Linked DNA regions of Heyndrickxia acidicola. The protein of the gene in region 1 binds, or shares a complex with, the protein of each later gene. Links are inferred from orthologs where the notes say so. Each region holds a gene or a part of one and is shown on either strand. Other genes may lie near its edges.

The links. Proteins that work in one complex are often made in the same cells at the same time.
Region 2: the proteins of A5N88_RS02320 (region 1) and smc are in contact, whole or in part, in a crystal structure (PDB 3ZGX), measured with the Bacillus subtilis proteins. The link is inferred for Heyndrickxia acidicola from one-to-one orthologs.

Annotation. Positions count from the first base shown.
Region 1 is NZ_KV440953.1:497,331-505,096, forward strand. The notes cover bases 3,198-5,949. They hold A5N88_RS02320 (segregation/condensation protein A), read left to right. Parts: upstream 3,198-4,068; coding sequence 4,069-4,830; downstream 4,831-5,949. Other genes in these bases: A5N88_RS02315 (DUF309 domain-containing protein), read right to left, coding at 3,198-3,560; A5N88_RS24005 (YjcZ family sporulation protein), read right to left, coding at 3,774-3,866; scpB (SMC-Scp complex subunit ScpB), read left to right, coding at 4,817-5,410; A5N88_RS02330 (D-alanyl-D-alanine carboxypeptidase family protein), read left to right, coding at 5,589-5,949. Outside these bases: A5N88_RS02300 (spore germination protein), read left to right, coding at 1-580; lysA (diaminopimelate decarboxylase), read left to right, coding at 720-2,039; A5N88_RS02310 (GNAT family N-acetyltransferase), read left to right, coding at 2,353-2,715; more of A5N88_RS02315, read right to left, coding at 3,048-3,197; more of A5N88_RS02330, read left to right, coding at 5,950-6,704; A5N88_RS02335 (nucleoside recognition domain-containing protein), read left to right, coding at 6,697-7,290; A5N88_RS02340 (spore maturation protein), read left to right, coding at 7,291-7,766. UniProt on the Bacillus subtilis protein: Participates in chromosomal partition during cell division. May act via the formation of a condensin-like complex containing Smc and ScpB that pull DNA away from mid-cell into both cell halves.
Region 2 is NZ_KV440953.1:1,734,225-1,739,522, forward strand. What follows is about bases 1,136-5,298. They hold smc (chromosome segregation protein SMC), read right to left. Parts: upstream 4,900-5,298; coding sequence 1,336-4,899; downstream 1,136-1,335. Other genes in these bases: ftsY (signal recognition particle-docking protein FtsY), read right to left, coding at 1,136-1,274; rnc (ribonuclease III), read right to left, coding at 4,951-5,298. Also shown: A5N88_RS08150 (putative DNA-binding protein), read right to left, coding at 1-133; more of ftsY, read right to left, coding at 285-1,135. UniProt on the Bacillus subtilis protein: Required for chromosome condensation and partitioning.

The DNA of each region.
Region 1 (7,766 bases):
ATCATTGTTTTTGCTGCCATTATGGTATTTATATGTATTGGAGCCTCATCTGCTCCCGCATAATCTTGAGTTTATTGGTCCGAATAAACATACACATATTCCAATGCTTGTGCAAATTATATTAGCTGACTTAGGTATCGAATTCTTAAGGATAGCAGCGATTCATACTCCTACCCCGTTGGCGACGGCAATGGGTTTAATTGCTGCAGTCATGATCGGCCAGATAGCGGTCAGTGTAGGTCTTTTTACGGCAGAGGTTATTCTGTATGTTGCGATAGCAGCTGTAGGAACCTTTGCTACGCCAAGCTACGAATTAAGTGTAGCTAACAAGCTGGTGAGATGGGCATTGCTAATAATAGTAGCTATCTTTAAATTGCCGGGTCTAGTCATAGGGTGCACAGTATTTTTACTGTTTTTAATTTCAAATCGTTCATTGAATACTCCTTACATGTGGCCGTTTATACCGTTTAATCCGCCTGCATTCGTCCATATTCTCATCCGGCGCCCTATTCCGGGCTCTATATACCGTCCGAGCATTGTACATCCAAGGGATCGATTTAGACAGCCTCCAAAGGAGTAAGACCATTGTCAAAATGGTTGTTCTATGATAAAGTTTATCTAATTTCCGTTAAGATTTTAAATAGACAGTTTGTCCTATGACAGCTGTCTATTTTACATCAGTTTTCGGTTGTAAAAGCTAAGGCATGGAGATGAAGAGAATGCATTTATATGGAACCCAAAAGGTCAACGAAAATGGCCATCTGCAAATAGGCGGAGTAGATACGATGGAATTGGTTAAAAATTATGGTACGCCTTTGTATGTCTATGATGTACAGCTCATTAGAGAAAGGGCAAGGTCATTTAAACATACATTTGAAAAGCTGGGAGTGCGTTCGCAAGTAGCCTATGCAAGCAAGGCCTTTTCATCCATCGCCATGCTTAATCTTGCTGAAGAAGAGGGTTTGTCTTTGGATGTGGTCTCAGGAGGAGAATTATATACGGCTCTTGCTGCACAATTCCCGACTAAGAAGATTCACTTTCATGGGAATAACAAAAGCAGAGAAGAACTGTTAATGGCTATAGAACACAAAATTGGCTGTGTGGTAGTCGACAATTTTTATGAGCTGGACCTATTAACGGGGTTATGCAGTGAAAAGGACTGCAAGATGGATATTCTATTAAGGATAACTCCGGGAATAGAAGCCCATACACATGACTATATCCTGACAGGCCAGGAGGATTCTAAATTTGGCTTTGACCTGCAGAATGGACAGGCGGAAGAAGCCTTAAAGCTTTCTTTGGAGTCTGATCATGTAAATCTGCTTGGTGTTCATTGCCATATTGGTTCACAAATATTTGAAACGACTGGTTTCGTGCTTGCTGCTCACAAAATCATTGATAAATTGCATGACTGGGAGAAGAAGTATTCCTATTTTCCATCTGTTTTAAACTTGGGGGGAGGATTCGGAATCAGGTATACAGAAGAAGATGTTCCGCTGGCTCCATCTGATTATGTCGAAAAAATTGTAATCGAAGTAAAGCGTCATACAGAAAGTCTTGATTTGCCAATGCCTGAAATTTGGATTGAACCAGGCAGGTCGCTAGTCGGCGAAGCAGGAACTACTCTTTATTCCATTGGTTCAAGCAAACAGGTACCGGATGTAAGGAAATATTTAGCTGTAGATGGCGGCATGAGTGATAATATTCGTCCTGCGCTCTATGAAGCAAAATATGAAGCTGCTTTAGCGAACCGTCCAAACGACGCTGTGGAAGAATATGTATCCATCGCAGGGAAGTGCTGTGAATCAGGAGATATGCTCATCTGGGACTTGCCGCTTCCAAAAACAAATAACGACGATATTTTGGCTGTTTTCTGTACAGGAGCATATGGATACTCAATGTCAAATAATTATAATCGTATTCCACGCCCTCCGGTTGTCTTTGTTGAAAATGGAGAAGCTCAATTGGTGATAAGACGTGAAACATATGAAGATATTATTCGTCATGATCTTCCTTATAATGTCAATGTTCAATCTTAATAGATTCAAAGGATTGCGAAAAAAAAAGAAAATAGGTACAATAACGAGTAAGAACAAATTTTGTTACGGAGCTTATACTGGTATTGGGAGATAAAAATGCGTAAAAAAATGTCTGGTTATTTATTCTGTTAATCATGGCTGCACTCATTTGGGGTGTGTACGATTGTTTTTTTCTTCTACCTGGTAAGTAAAGCAGACACCGTCCTATCCAAAAATGGCAATGTACAGGTAGAATACTGTTTATTCTAAGAAGGCATGGTCTATACTGTAAGGAAAAAGGTAAAAAACGGAAAAAGATAACGAGGGATATGTTATGTTAATTCGATATAAAAAAGCCTTTGAAAAGATTGCAATGGGGCTATTATCATTTATGCCCAACGAAAAGGATCTTAAAAGGCTGCAGCAGACCATAAAGCAATATGAAACAGAAGATGATTGGCAGCTCTTTTTTTGGAAAGAGGAAGATTTGATTGGTCTTATTGGAGTGACAATCAATGGTCAAATAGTAGAAATTCAACATATATCCGTAAATCCTTCTCACAGGCAACAAGGTGTCGGAAAAAATATGATGAAATCATTAAAACAGATATATGAGGATAAACAGCTTATACCCAATCCGCATACTGTAGCATTTTTTGATAAATGTGACCTTGAAGAAGCAGACGCAAAGGAATAATGCGTCTGCTTTTTGTTTTAGAGGAAAGTATAAAATTTTTTATTACTTTATAGATTGAAACGCTCTACATACTTTAATAATTTATAATAGGCTTTGTTAAAGGACGCCGTTGTTTTTTAGCTCATTCGTGTGAAACAGAAGTTTCACACGACTTTCAGCTCAGCTAAAAAACGAGCAGTTTTCAAAATAAAAATTTAAGATTTATTATTGAACTTGAAAATTGGAATTTTTGTGGTTTTTGCTCTATAGATTAGAGCGGAAATAAATAGCCAATTTATGTGAAACCTTATGGCTTACGCTTTTCTTAGCCAAGCGATGCCTTTGCATTTTTTTCACTTTTGACTTAACGCAACTAATCTCATTTTCTCAATTTCAGAACGGTCTCTGACTAAATGTCTGTTAACAATAAAGTGATTTTGCAGATCACTTGGCATATTCCATTGGAAGTCGTTCTTTTTACACTCTGTCAAGCACAGCTGTAAAAGCTTAGAGTCAAGAATGGGAAGGTCAATGCTTTTATAAGGTTGACCTGAGCTAAGTTTTGCAATAGAGACATCTAAAATATTCAGGAGTTTAGGGTAGTCCAATCCGAGGTGATGGATATCCTGTTCTTTTTTACTTAATAGATTCCTAGATCTGGTTAATAACCGGGAGGCACCTTTTAGGTTCCTGCGGCGGTAATGATAGAATGCAACGGCCACCTGGATGAGACCTACCCACACTGAATCCCTGTTGAAATCATTGGACTCTTTCCAATATTCCTCTAAAATTTCATGGCACTCAAAGTAATCCCGATCCCCATGAAAATGAATTAAATAAGATATATATTCGGAAGGATAATGCAATGTTTATAAACTCCTCTCCATAAAGCTTTCCTTGATACTTAGCGGTAGCACGAAATAGATTGTAGATGATGCACCGTTCTAGCTTATCATATGTATCCTCAAGAACTCCAAGGTTTCAATTTTTTAACATCTATAAAAATAAACCAATAAAGGGAAAAGAAATCGGCAGCTAGACCGACTTCTTTTCGAGGATTTATCCTTGTGTTCTTGTTTTTAGTAAATATATGCAGCGCCAACGATAATCAATAAAATAAATAATACTACGATTAACGCAAAGCCTCCGCCATATCCAACTCCGTCTCCCATGTAAATCCCTCCTGTTTTTTCATTCGATGTATTGTATGTAGAACGGAATAAAGGTGTATGGGCCAGAGCCCAAAGGGGGAAATTTCTATTTGTAAAGTCCGGGGATTAGGAAGACTGTGAAAAAATTTTTATTGGAGGATGCCTTATAATCATCTATACTATTAATAGCCCTTTAGGCTTGAATATTAGAATTGGTGATTGTATGGAGTATAATGTAAAAATCGAAGCTTTTGAAGGACCTTTGGATCTTTTGCTTCACTTGATAAATCGTCTTGAAATTGATATATATGATATCCCTATGTCTGAAATTACCGAACAATATCTACTATATGTCCATGCAATGAAGGAACTGGAGTTAGATATTGCGAGTGAGTATTTAGTCATGGCTGCTACCCTGCTTGCAATAAAAAGCAAAATGCTGCTTCCTCAGCAGGAAGAAGAATTTTTTGAGGATGAGCTCGAACCCGATATGGAAGATCCACGGGACAATCTTGTTGAACAGCTGGTTGTTTACAGAAAATACAAAGAGGCTGCCCAGCAGTTGAAGAACCTGGAAATGGACCGCGGCCAAATGTTTACAAAGCCCCCAAGTGATTTGACAGAATTGATGACTGAAACTCAGATGGATAAACAGGAAGTCGAAGTATCGCTCTATGATATGATTGGCGCATTAAATAAGCTGTTAAGAAGAAAGAAGCTTCAAAAGCCGTTATCAACTAAAATAGCCCGGCAGGAAATATCAATTGAAACGAGAATGGATGAAATAACAAAAGAATTGAATTCAATTCGGGGAAAAAAAAGTTTCTATTCACTCTTCCCTTATCAGGACAAAGAGCATATTGTTATTACCTTTTTAGCAGTATTGGAATTAATGAAAAGGAATGAAATTTTTGTGGACCAGGAAGGAAATTTTGAAGAAATTTATGTTGCCCGGAAAGGAGCGAGCGTAGTTGGAAACAACTAATTGGAAAGGGATCCTAGAAAGCTTGCTTTTCGCTGCGGGTGACGAAGGACTATCCATTAAACAAATGATGGCTGTACTTGAAGTAGAGGAAGAAAAAACGATTGAACTTATTCATACGCTCAAAGAAGAGTATGAAAATGATCCAGATAGAGGTATTACCCTGGTCGAGATAGCGAATACATATCAACTGGCAACCAAAAAGGAGAACGCGGATTATCTAAAGCGATTGGTTGAAGCTCCTGGTTCTTCTACACTTTCACAGGCTGCACTTGAGACACTCGCCATTGTTTCCTATAAACAGCCGATCACAAGGCTGGAAATAGAAGAAATACGGGGTGTAAAAACAGAACGGCCATTGCAAACTTTAATGGCAAAAGGACTGATCAAGGAAGCTGGCCGTGCAGGAGGAGCAGGCAGGGCCATTTTATATGGTACTACGAAAGAATTCCTTGATTATTTTGGGTTAAAGGACTTAAGTGAACTTCCGCCGCTATCCCAGGATATTGATGAAGAAAATGATCTCGACGAAGCGGATTTATTTTTTGAGAAATTCAAAGAGTCGATGGAAACTAATGAATAATAGAAGACAAGAGGCTGTTTGCTTAGCAAATGGCCTCTTTTTTATTCATATCAACCTTGGTTCTGCATAAACTTGTACAAAGATGGGGTGAAGTTGGGTGAGAGAAAAGATCGTGACGGCTGCCATGTGATTCTCTCCGGAAATACTGCAGATAATGAAAAGGAAGAGGAGCACTTATATGAAACATTTCCTTGCACGTTTATTCATCGTGATGATGCTTTTAGCACTCATGCCTTCTAAGCCGGCCTCTGCAAGCATTTCTGTCGGAGCGGCCAGCGCAATATTAATGGATCAGGATACCGGGCGGATTCTATATGAAAAAAATGCTAACCAGCCTAGGAGAATTGCATCCATAACAAAAATAATGACGGCTATTCTTGCGATAGAATCGGGTAAACTGAATGATACATTTATGATAAGTGAAACTGCAGTCCGAACGGAAGGCTCTTCCCTTTATTTAAAGGCAGGAGAAAAAAGAAAGCTGGTGGATTTGGTTTACGGTCTGATGCTTCGTTCCGGGAATGATGCAGCTAATGCCATTGCTGAACATGTAGGAGGGAGTATACAGGGATTTGTTTTCTTAATGAATCAAAAAGCCAAAGAAATAGGCATGCTTAATACCCATTTTTCCAATCCAAGCGGACTGGATGACAGTTCAGACCACTTTTCAACAGCCTACGATATGGCTGTCCTTACGCGTTATGCCATGCAAAATAAAACATACGAAAAAATTGCAGGAACTAAAATGTATAAGGGCTGGAAAAATAAGAACAGGCTTTTAACCGAAAAATATAAATATTGTACAGGGGGGAAAACAGGTTTTACCAAGCTGGCTAGAAGGACTCTCGTTACAACGGCTTCAAAGGATGGTGAAAATTTGATTTCTGTTACTCTGAATGATTCTGACGATTGGAATGATCATATTTCCATGTATGAATATGGATTCAAGAACTTCCATCCTACTATAATTCTAGAAAAGGGTTTGGTGAATGCCATAACGACGAAGTATCTAAAAAACCATGTATATATTAAAAACGATGTTGTATATCCCTTGAAAAAACAGGAGGAATCGGATATTCATGTGGACTATCAGCTTGTAAAACCAAGTGAAAAATGGAAGAGTCCCAAAAAAATACCGCATATCGTGGGAAAAGCTATTATTTATATGGACAATAAACAAATCCGGCGTATCCCGGTCTACTATAGCACGGAAAAACAAACTGAAAAAACCAGCTGGCTTGGGATCTTCAAGCAGGTACTGTTTATTCAGTTAGGTGTAATGAACAATGGTTAATTATATTTGGATCGGGATGACCATTGTCGGGCTTATTTTTGCTGCAGTAAATGGAAGAATGAAACAAGTAAATGAAGCCATTTTTCATTCTGCAAATGAAGCTGTTACACTATGTATTGGATTAATCAGTATACTGGTTTTCTGGCTGGGCATCATGAAAATTGCAGAAGAATCGGGACTGCTTTATAAATTTTCCAGGCTCTGCCATCCGTTAATAAAACGGCTATTCCCTGAAGTGCCAGGAGACCATCCTGCGATGGGGTATATCGTTTCCAATATTATGGCGAATATGTTTGGTTTAGGCAATGCAGCTACACCACTGGGCATAAAGGCGATGGAGCAATTGAAAGAATTGAATGGAGGAAAGCCGGTTGCGAGCCGTTCTATGATTACCTTTTTGGCATTAAACACATCTGGTCTTACATTGATACCTACAACCGTTATTGCAATAAGAATGAATTATCATTCTGCATCGCCGACAGAAATTGTCGGTCCTACTTTGCTCGCTACAGCAATTGCAACTATTGTAGCCATTTTAATAGACCGGTATTTTTATTTCAGAAGAAAGCGGAAAGGGGGAGAATAGATGCAAGTTATTTCCATGATCTCCATCTGGATCATCCCCATTATGATCGGTTTTATATTGTTATACAGTGTTTGGAAAAAGATACCTGCCTATGAGATGTTTGTAGAAGGCGGAAAGGAAGGAATTAAAATTGCTGTATCCATCATTCCTTATCTGGTAGGAATGCTTGTAGCGATTACTATTTTCAGGGCATCAGGAGCGCTTGATTATTTTGTGAGTTTTCTCAAACCCTTTTTAAATTGGGCTGGAATACCTGCGGATGTTGTCCCTCTTGCCCTGATAAGGCCAATATCAGGGAACGCGGCTCTCGGCCTCATGAGTAATATCCTTGCCGTCCACGGGCCTGATTCTTTTATTGGAAGGATGGCCTCCACTATACAGGGAAGTACAGATACGACCCTTTATGTATTAACGGTCTATTTCGGGGCTGTGGGAATAAAAAAAATGGGGGATGCTTTGAAGGTAGGGCTTCTAGC
Region 2 (5,298 bases), 1.2 Mb from region 1 along the record:
CATATTCTTCGGCAATTTCACCAAGCGAAAAATCATCTAAATAGTAGAGGGACATATAACTGCGCTGCTTAGGAGTCAACAAAGATTGATAAAAATCATAGAGATAGTTTATTCTCGTTGTTTTCTCTAACACGTCTTTTCCCCCTTGTTAAGTGAAAAACCTTTACATATGAAGAATACACAGTTTTTTAAGCATTGTCAAGAATATCTATTGCGTATTATCTACTTTGCCCAGCAAAAATAGAAGAGGGCTATCTCCAAAAAGCCCTCTAGTTACATTCCTATTATTCTTCTGCTGTTTCAATCAAGTTGGAAAAAAGGCCATAGACATATTTCTCTGCATCAAACTCCTGAAGATCGTCCATCTTCTCCCCTAAGCCAACAAATTTTACAGGTATTTCGAGCTCGTTGCGAATTGCCAATACAATTCCTCCCTTAGCTGTTCCATCAAGCTTGGTCAGAACAATACCTGAAACATTTGTGACTTCTTTAAAGGTCTTCGCCTGTATCAAAGCATTTTGGCCTGTAGTCGCATCCAATACCAGCAGCACTTCATGAGGTGCACCAGGTATTTCCCTTTCAATAACACGCTTGACCTTTTCCAATTCGTTCATTAAGTTCACTTTATTTTGAAGACGGCCGGCTGTATCGCATAAGAGGATATCCGCTTTACGGGCTTTGGCTGCCTGAATGGCATCATACATTACTGCCGCCGGATCAGAGCCTTCTCCCTGCTTAATGACCTCCACACCGACACGGTCGCCCCATACTTCTAATTGATCAATCGCTCCTGCTCTGAAGGTATCCCCAGCAGCCAAAAGTACTTTTTTGCCTTCTGTTTTAAACTTGTGTGCCAGCTTTCCAATTGTCGTTGTTTTTCCCACGCCATTGACACCTACAAACAGAACTACAGTTAATCCGTTGTCCTGGATATTAAGAGTACTTGATGTGTCCTGTCCGTTTTCATAAATTTCAACGAGCTTTTCAGAAATAACGGATTGTACATCGGCTGTTTCCTTGATGTTCTTCCTTTTCACTTCCATTTTTAATTCTTCAATCAATTCCATGACTGTATTAAAGCCAACATCCGCCTGAATGAGGATTTCCTCAAGTTCTTCAAAAAAATCCTCATCTACTTTACGATAGCGTGCAACCAGATCGTTAACTTTAGTGCTGAAATTGTCCCTTGTTTTTGTAAGACCCTCTTTAAATTTATCTGATACAGAATCAGCTGATTGAGTAAATTTATCCTTCAACTTTTTTAAAAAACTCATGTCTACACATCCCAACTAATCATTTACTATCCAATAATCCAGCAATTAGAACTTTATTGATTTATCCAACGAGTTCCTTTGTGTCTTCCAGCCTTACCGAAACCAGCTTGGAAACACCTGATTCTTGCATGGTTACCCCATACAAAACATCTGCTTCTTCCATTGTACCTTTTCGGTGAGTGATCACTATAAACTGCGTTTCCTCACTAAATTGCTTAAGATATTTACTGAATCGGTATACGTTTGCTTCATCAAGTGCCGCTTCCACCTCGTCAAGGATACAAAACGGAACAGGACGAACTTTTAGAATGGAGAATAGCAAAGCAATGGCCGTTAAAGCCCGTTCTCCTCCGGATAATAGGCTCAGGTTTTGCAGTTTTTTCCCCGGCGGCTGGGCAACAATGTCAATCCCTGTACTTAAAAGATCATCAGGACTGGTCAGCTTCAATTCAGCCCTTCCGCCGCCAAATAATGATTTAAAAGTCGGTTCAAAATGATAACGGATCGACATGAATGTCTCTTGAAATCTCCGTTTCATTTCCTCATCCATCTCGTCTATGATTTGGAAAAGAGTATCCTTTGCTTCCTGAAGATCCGTTTGCTGCTCTCTTAAAAATTCATAGCGCTGGGATACCCTCTCATATTCCTCAATAGCACCGAGATTGACTGTCCCCAGTTCCTCAATGGCAAGCTTAATCAGCTTCACATGTTTCCTTGCATCCTCCAGAGGAATCTCGAGTGGAAATGACTCATTAGCCGCTTCAAATGTCAGCATATATTCTTCATGAAGGCGATTTAAACGATTTTCCAATTCAACGTCCAAACGGTTGATTTTTACTTCCTCGTCCTTTACCACTTCCACTAAGCCCTTATGCTGCCTTTTTAATTCCTTTAAATCGAGCTCAGCATCCTCGAGCTGACTCTGCAATTTCAGCCTTTCATTTCTTCGGATGGATATCAGATTCGCGGTTTCCTGTTTATCCAAAAGCTTTCTTTCAGCTGCCAATGACAGTTCTTCTTCACCTGAATGATTTGTGCTAACTTCACTATTCAGCCAATTGAGCTCATCCTCAAATAGAAGCTTCTTTTTAAGTGTATCTTCACATTCAGTTTCTATTCTTTTAAGCTGATCACGGCTCGAAACCAGCTGTTCGTTCTTAACGGCAAGCCTTGCTTTTAAATCACTTATTTCTGCCTGAAGGTTTTCCTTGGAAATATTTTCACTGTTCTTTCTTCGTGTCAGCTTATCAATTTCCCTTTCAAGTTCCTTTATTTTAGCTGCGCTTTTCTTAAGAGCTTCATTGATTTCCGCCATTCTTGCCTGAACGGTATTAGAGGCTGTTTTTGACTCTGTGCGATCCATGTCATAAATCATCAGCCTTTCATTCAAGTTCTTTTCGGCTAATTCTATTTGTCTTAGTTCCGATTTTTGCTCCTGCTGTTTAAAACGAAGTTCTTCCCCTGCAAGCCGCATCTCCTCCAGAGAGGCTTCAAAATCAGAACAATCTTTTTTCAGCATTTTGACTTGCTGCTCAAGCTGCGAGGTCTTTTCTTCCATGGAGGCAAGCTTTTCCTTTAAGTCCTCCAACTCGCCTTTTCTGCTTAACAATGAGCTGCCTGATTGTTTTACCGTTCCTCCAGTCATGGATCCGCCGGGATTTACTACATCTCCATCTAGTGTCACAAGCCTGTAGCGATATTGAAGAATTTTAGCAATCACATTAGCTCCTTGAAGATCCTTCGTAATCACCACATTCCCTAAAAGGCTGCCTGCAATGTTCTGGTAATCAGGTGAAATACTTAATAATTCCGCAGCTATCCCAACATAGGCAGGATGTTTTTGAACAGCATCCAGCTGATTAGCTGGGATAAACTTGCTCTTCATAATATTTAACGGCAGAAATGTTGCTCGTCCAAAACGATTGGCCTTAAGATATTGTATCGCTTTCCTGCCATCCTCTTCGGTCCGTACCACAATATGCTGCATCGCGCTTCCCAGTGCAGTATCAATTGCAAGCTCATATTCCTTTGGAACCTGTATTAATTCAGCAACTGCCCCTACAATTCCCTGCAGCTTTAGATTTCTGGCCTTAAGGACTTCCCTTACTCCTTGGAAAAAGCCTGTATAGTCATCTTCCATTTCTTCAAGTGTTTCTTTTCGTGACTTAGCCTTCTGCAAGTATTGATAGGCCTGGTATAAAATCGTTTCTTGTTTTTGATATTGATTTTTAATATTTTCTAGCTTTCTTTGTTTTTCCCTGTAGGATGAAATATGCTCTTCCAGCTGTTTGTCCAAAGTCTCCAGCAGCTGTACAGCCTCCTGCTTTTGCTTTTGGATAAAAACTCGTTGTTCTATATATTTTTTATTTTCAGCTTCCAGCTTATCAGTCTTAACAGCCTGCTGGTTTAATTGCTGCTCTAGATAATGAAGCTCATTTTTACCTGAAGCCTGTTTGTTTAACCATTCAATATAATCGCTTTTTAAAGATTCAATTGCGTCCTCAATGTTAATGTCGAAGCTTTGAATTTGACTGTTTTTATCTCTCAGGCTGGTCCTTAGGGCGTCTGCTTCTTGTTGATTGCTGTCTGATTCCAGGGCAAGTTTTTCTTTTTGATTGCCGAGCCTGTTCAGTTTTTCAGTTAATTCTTCAATATTCTTTACTAGCTGGTCTTTATTGTGTGTTGCATTTTTTTTCCGTTCTTTTAGAACTTCTTTGCGTCCTTCCAGCTTTTCCAGCTCTTCCGTTGCAGTAAGCAGTACACTTTGGAGATCATTAATTGATTCGTCATGGGCAGCTAAATCACTCCTCATTCCTTCTAAGCGTGTCTCTTCTTTGTGAAGTTCTATTGAAATTGCTGCCTCTTGTCTTTGATGAAGCTCAAACTGCTGTTTCAAACTTTCCCATGATGCATGCAGATCTTTGATTTCACGAACGGTTAAAGCGACTTCAAACGCTTTAAGATCTTCTTTTTTCTCTAAGTAATCCTTTGCTATGGATGCCTGTATTTTTAAGGGTTCAACCTGTCCTTCAAGCTCGAAAAGAATATCATTTACACGGTTAAGATTGTCCTGTGTTTCATTCAGCTTATACTCGGCTTTCTTTTTACGGTTTTTATATTTCAAAACGCCGGCTGCTTCTTCGAAGATTGTTCTCCGTTCTTCTGCTTTGCTATTTAGAATTTGTTCTACTTTCCCTTGGCTTATAATAGAAAAAGCTTCACGTCCTAATCCTGAATCCATAAAAAGGTCGACAATATCCTTCAACCTGCAAGACTGCTTATTGATTGAAAACTCACTCTCTCCTGAACGGTATACACGGCGGGATACGCTTACCTCATTGTATTCAATAGGCAGTTTGTGGTCTTCATTATCCAGAGTAAGGGTTACTTCTGCAAAATTCAGTGCTTTTCTGGAATCGCTCCCCGCGAAGATAATATCTTCCATTTTTCCTCCGCGAAGAGATTTTGCTGATTGTTCACCAAGTACCCATCTGACTGCATCAATAATATTGCTTTTCCCGCTACCATTAGGCCCTACCACCGCTGTTACTCCTGTTACAAAGTCGACAGAAATTCTTTCAGCAAAGGATTTAAACCCAATAATGTCTAAGCGTTTGAGGAACATCCGTGCTCCTCCTTTCATCTGTCCTGCCAGGACCGTTTTTTATTTATACTATTATTGTTTCTCTTTCAGTTTGCTTAAGGCTATCTGGGCTGCATGCTGCTCTGCTTCTTTCTTAGACCTGCCGGCTCCTTCGCCCAGTTCTAGGCCGTTTAATGTAACACGTGATACAAATTCCCGGCTATGAGCAGGTCCTCTTTCGTGCAGTACCACATATTCAAGCATGCCTGCACCATCTTTTTGTACAAACTCTTGCAATTGACTTTTAAAATCCATCACATGAGAAAAAGCACCAGCATCTACTTTTGGAAAAACGACTTTTTCCAAAAACCCTATTACGGTATCTAACCCTTGATCCAGGAATAACGCCCCAATAAAGGCCTCGAAAACATCCGCCAACAA